Linked DNA regions of Aureispira sp. CCB-E. Each later gene encodes a partner of the first gene's protein in a complex. Links are inferred from orthologs where the notes say so. Each region holds a gene or a part of one and is shown in the gene's direction. Other genes may lie near its edges.

Evidence for each region. The genes of interacting proteins can lie anywhere in the genome.
Region 2: the proteins of pheS (region 1) and pheT are in contact, whole or in part, in a crystal structure (PDB 6P24), measured with the Escherichia coli proteins. The link is inferred for Aureispira sp. CCB-E from one-to-one orthologs.

The regions. Positions count from the first base shown.
Region 1 is NZ_CP133671.1:606,747-609,756, reverse strand. Bases 67-2,997 are described here. They hold pheS (phenylalanine--tRNA ligase subunit alpha), read left to right. Parts: upstream 67-978; coding sequence 979-2,016; downstream 2,017-2,997. Other genes in these bases: QP953_RS02260 (hypothetical protein), read left to right, coding at 2,552-2,974; QP953_RS02265 (hypothetical protein), read left to right, coding at 2,061-2,489; QP953_RS02275 (SIMPL domain-containing protein), read right to left, coding at 67-622. Also shown: more of QP953_RS02275, read right to left, coding at 1-66.
Region 2 is NZ_CP133671.1:6,670,602-6,673,809, forward strand. The notes cover bases 19-3,147. They hold pheT (phenylalanine--tRNA ligase subunit beta), read left to right. Parts: upstream 19-405; coding sequence 406-2,889; downstream 2,890-3,147. Other genes in these bases: QP953_RS25920 (hypothetical protein), read left to right, coding at 2,986-3,147. Outside these bases: more of QP953_RS25920, read left to right, coding at 3,148-3,208.

The DNA.
Region 1 (3,010 bases):
AGTGCGCAACGGCTTTTTCTCTCATTTCAACATAAACTGCTTCTTGATTATCAACAGCATAATCTATCTTCACTAAATCAAAGATTTCATATTTTGCTGCTACGGACATGATCTTAGGCATCATACTCATGTCGTTGTACTTGATGTGTACATTTTGCTGCATTTCAAAGCCTTTGGGCACTTCATTATGGGTTTTGGAGAAGATTTTTTTTTCTTTTTCATATTCATACAAGGGGACAAAAGAAATCATATCCAAATAAATTGCGTCTTTAGGAATTCCCACACTTTGCAATTCTTGCGCAAAACCATTGTACCGGTCAGTTAGTAGCCGATTGGTTTCATCAACCGTTTTTCCCATTTGTGTTAGGTTAAATATCGCCACATAGGTATCTGCTTTTTGATTGCTCAATATTTGAACTTCTAGGGTAACCAACTTGCCTTGCCCTAACGTAACATTGGGTTCTATATTCTGAGGAACTTCTGAATAATCGTTGTAGGTATTATTATTGTAATTCACATTTCCCTTTGCTCTTTTGGCATAATTTCGATTACCTGTTGCCTGTGCCATTATCAAACTGCTCATTGTTGACAACAATAGTATGGTATAAAATATCTTCTTCATTGTTCTTGGTTTGTAATTGATAAAGTTGATGTTCTTGATGTTTCTAACCAAAATAATAAAAAGATTTCAGAATATAATACTCCGTTGCGCTACTACGATTCAAAAGAAGTTAGAATCTATTGTGGAAGACTTCCTACTTGTAATTCAGTTAGAATATAAACATATGGGTCGTTTTTTTGACATTAGCTAAAGAAAAAGCTATTTTTGTCAATACTTCGTGGAAAAATTGTATTCGCTTGATTGTTAATCTAATCTATTTTCAAATTTGAGACTGCAAACAATTAACAATCAAACAACAATCCACCAAGTACTCTTTTAGTCGTATTTATTTAATAAAGAAACAACCAACTAGCTTTATGGTCATTGAAGCATTTGATAAAGTAAAAGAAATACAACAAGCAATTGAAGCGGCTGTTATTGATAATAAAGAAGCTTTAGAAGCTTTCCGCATACAATATTTAGGAACAAAAAATACCATCAAACCTTTGTTTGGTGAAATCCGCAACATCCCTAATGAACGCAAAAAAGAATATGGGCAATTTGTCAATGAAGTCAAGCAGGCTGCTGAGGCAAAGTTTAATGCTGCTCAACAAGCGCTAACAGCGCAAGCTGCGAATCAGGTCGAAGCAATAGATTTGACGGCACCAGCAGAAGCCTTAGAATTGGGGTCTAGACACCCTGTTTCTTTGGTTCTAAATCAAATGATTGAAATTTTTGATCGACTTGGTTTTACAGTAGCAGAAGATAGTGAAATTGAAGACGATTGGCACAACTTTACGGCTTTGAATACGCCAGAAGATCATCCTGCTAGGGATATGCAGGACACCTACTATATCTTGAATGACCCTAGCCGATTGTTGCGTACTCATACGTCTTCTGTTCAGTCTCATGTTATGATGAATCAAAAACCACCGATACGTATTATTGCACCTGGTCGTGTTTATAGAAACGAGACGATTTCTTCTCGAGCACACTGCCAATTTCATCAAGTAGAGGGTTTGTATATTGCCGAAAAAGTAAGTTTTGCAGATCTACGTCAGACCATTTACTACTTTGCGAAAGAGATGTTTGGAGCTACTAAGATTCGTATGCGTCCTTCTTTCTTTCCGTTTACAGAACCCAGTGCAGAAGTAGATGTTTGGTGGGGGTGCGAAACAGAAGCCGACAAACGTATTACAAAGGGAACAGGCTGGCTTGAAATTTTGGGATGTGGCATGGTTGACCCTGCGGTCTTAAAAAATTGCGGTATTGATACGGATAAATATTCTGGATTTGCATTTGGAATGGGTGTGGAACGTATCGCCATGTTAAAGTATCAAATTGATGACATTCGACTATTATTTGAAAATGATGTTCGTTTCTTACGTCAGTTTAAGAAAACAGCAATATTCTAATATAAATTGATCGCCAACTGATTGGGTTTTCAACACTATATGGAATGCTTAAGATAAAAGTTGACAAACTACTAAAATATACTATCATGCGTTTATTGACTGCCTTAGTTTTTTTATTGTTTTTAAATATTGCGTGCACGTCTGAGCCTCAAACGGATCAAAGTACTCCTGAAGCAGCAGCTAAAGGTTTCTTTGAAGCTCTGAAAGCAGAGGATTTTGAAAAAGCTAAATTATACGGAACGAAATCAACTCAAGAATCGTTAAGAGATTTTGCTACGAATCTAAAGATGATTAATGCTGAAGAAAAAGAGGAATTGATTGCTCCTTACAAAATGGAAGTTTCCAAAGTTACTTGTGCTGAGAAAAGTGGCACTACGATTTGCCAACTATGTTGCAATCCAGAATTTGATGTTGAATTAACAATGGTTCAACAAGACGAAAAGTGGTTTGCTCAAATGGATTTTCCTTATTAGGAATTCTTCTTATAAGAATCCCATTATTAAATAAATCAATGGACTACTAAAACAATTGACCAATGAAACATATTCTTTTCGCTACTCTTTTCTGTTCCCTATTTGTTTTTTTGGGGTGTGAATCTTCTGGCTCAACAAATTCTAAGGGCTCTCCTGATGAAACAATGGAAAGCTTTATCCAAAAAATAAAGGCAAATGATTTTGAAGGCGCAAAAGAATTTACATCCAACCGCACAGATCCTGTGATGGACTTTATGGCTACTCGTATTGATATGCTCCAGCAAATGGGCAAAGAAGATCAAATCAACTCTCTTTTTGGCGGGCTAGATGTAAGTCAGAACATTACAATCAAATGCACTACTTCCGATCAAAAAGCTAGTTGTGACTGTTGTGAAGAAATTACAGGCAATTGCAAAAGTATTACCGTAATTCAAGAGGGAGGAAAATGGTTGGTTGATCAACCCAAAGAATCTAATGCGGAATAAAAAAAATATACCCACAATATTAAAAGGACTACTGCT
Region 2 (3,208 bases), 6.1 Mb from region 1 along the record:
AGAACAAAAAATGGGATTATTTTTTTGCTAATCCAAGAAGAAAAAGGAAGACTTAGCGAGCTAAGACAAGTTTTTCTGATGAAGAGTAGCGCAAAAAGAAGGCTGTTTTAGCTACGCTGCTACTGCGTGGTACTTGTTATTTTTTTTGAACAATTACTTACCTTCTAATATAAAGACCATACTCAAAGCACGAAACACAAGCTTTTTATTCTATGCTATTAATTTGTTCTGAACATTACTAAATAGCTTCTACTCATCCTATTGAGAACTACAAGAGTCTCTTAAATATTTTAATACTAAAATCTAGGAAAATTTATATCTTTGTGTTTTATTTTATAATAGCTTGCTAATAGTCGAGCGAACTATTGATTTTAACAACTACTATTCATAACATAAATACAAACCATGAAAGTTTCACTAAATTGGTTAAAACAATACGTTAACGTAAACGAATCCAAAGAGGAAGTCAGTGACATTCTAACGAATATAGGTTTAGAAGTAGAGGGAATGGACATTTTTGAGAACATCAAAGGTAGCCTAGCAGGATTGGTCATTGGCGAAGTATTGACTTGCCAGAAACACCCTGATGCAGATAAATTGTCTATCACAACGGTTAATATTGGTGCAGAAGCACCGTTACAAATTGTTTGTGGAGCACCTAATGCCCCACAGGCAGTTGGCAAAAAAGTTGTTGTGGCGACTGTTGGAACGACCTTGTATGCTGAAGATGGCAAATCTTTTAAAATCAAAAAGGGAAAAATACGTGGTGAGGAATCTATTGGAATGATTTGCGCAGAAGATGAGATTGGCTTAGGCACTTCACACGATGGCATTATGATACTAGACGATGAAAAAGCAAGTGCTGGTATGCCTGCTGCTACTTATTTTTCCGATCGTGTTGTCAGCGATGTGGTTTATGAAATTGGCTTAACCCCCAACCGTTCAGATGCAACAGGGCATTTAGGAGTTGCTTTTGATTTGGCTGCCGCTCTCAAAACAAATTATACCAACCAAGGAACATTTGAACAACCTGATGTCTCCAATTTCTCTATTGACAATCACAATTTAAACATTGATGTCAATGTTGAAAATCAAGATGCGTGTCCAAGGTATACTGGGGTTTGCATTGAAGGGGTAACCATTCAAGACGCTCCTCTATGGATGCAAAACCACCTAAAAGCCATCGGCATTGAACCTAAAAACAATGTTGTCGATATTACCAACTATGTGCTTCATGAGCTTGGTCAGCCCCTACATGCGTTTGACTATGACCAAATTGAAGGCAAAAAAGTAGTTGTTAAAAACCTAGCAGATCAAACAAAATTCACAACACTAGATGAGGTAGAACGCAAACTAAGTCACGAGGATTTGATGATTTGCGATGGGAATGGCAATGGCATGTGCATTGCAGGTGTATTTGGAGGTATCCAATCTGGCGTTACCCAAACAACTACTAATATTTTCTTAGAATCTGCTTTTTTTGATGCAATTTCTATTCGCCGTTCAAGCATGCGCCATTTGTTGCGTACAGATGCTGCTACTCGTTTTGAAAAGGGAGTAGATCCAAATGGAACTCTATACGCTTTGAAACGAGCGGCATTGCTAATCAAAGAGTATGCTGGTGGTACAATTGCTTCAGAAGTCATTGATATTTATCCAAAGCCTGTTCAAAGAGCACAAGTAACGGTTCGTTTTGAGAAAGTAACTGACTTAATTGGTGCAGATATCCCCAAAGAAGATATTAAGAAAATCTTGGGTTATTTAGACATGAACATCCTAGAAGAAAATGCAGAAGCGTTTACAGTAGATGTTCCCACCAACAAAGTTGATGTTACTAGAGATGCGGACGTTATTGAGGAAATCTTGAGAATTTATGGCTACAACAAAGTAGAAACGCCTACAACCGTACACTCTGTGTTGTCGTTTGCTCCAACTCCTAACCCTTTCAAAGTAAAGAACTTAATTGCTGATTTGTTAACAAGTTCTGGTTTTAATGAGATGATGGCAACCTCTATGACGCGTTCTGATTATTACAAAAAGCATTTGCCTCAGGATGAAGATAGTTTGGTGTATGTTAACAATACATCCAACCAACACCTAGACTTGATGCGTCCAAGTATGCTTTTTAGTGGTCTAGAAGCCATTGTTCACAACCAAAACCGCCAAAATCAAGATTTAAAGTTGTATGAATTTGGCAAAACTTACTTCAAAAAAGTAATTGATGGACAAGGAAATAGAGATTATTTTGAACAACAACACATCAGTTTGTTCCTAACTGGTCAACGCAATCCAGAAAATTGGCATCAAAAGGAAAACAAAGTTAGCTTTTATACGTTAAAAGCTTATGTTGAACATCTTATGACTCGTTTAGGTATATTGCCTAGTTCGATTCAATGTACGCCTCTTAAAGAGGACAACGAAGTATTCACCTATGGTTTGAAATATCATAGAGGGAAACAAGAAATTGTATCTTTTGGGCGTTTAGATGGGAACATTGCCTTAGGCATGGGCATCAAACAAGAGGTGTTTTATGCTGATTTTGATTTTGACACCATACTTCAAATTTTGAAAAAACACAAAATGAAGTATCAAGCAATGTCAAAATACCCTGCTGTTCGTCGTGACTTGGCTTTGGTCTTGGATCAAACAGTTGGCTACAACGAAATTTTGGGCATTGCGGTTAAAACTGGTGGCAAACAATTGCAAGCAACGAATTTATTTGATGTTTATGAAAATGAAGCGCAAATTGGAGCAGGCAAAAAATCTTGCTCGGTTAGTTTTATCTTTCAAGACGACAATAAAACATTAAAAGATAAAGATATTGACAAAGTTATGTCAAAACTAATTGCTACTTATGAGAAAAAATTAAACGCCCTCATTCGTAAGTAAAGCATTCAAAATTGATGGTTTGGGTATCTATTCATTTAATTTCCCCAACCATCAATTTTACTTTAATAATTCATAATTTTTTTAGAATTACCAAAAATGAGTACCTTAGAGGTAAAGTTAGAGGAGATAGAGAGAAAAGTAATAAAACTAGTAGAACAAAATCTTCAATTCAAAGAAATTTGTGAAGATTTGTTAATCGTGCGCCGTAGGCTAGAAAAAGAGAATGAAGCATTGAGGCAACAGCTTGCTGGACAAGCAGACGAAGTTAAAGAACTCGCAAACAAAACACAAAAACTAGAACTAACTTACAAAGAGGACA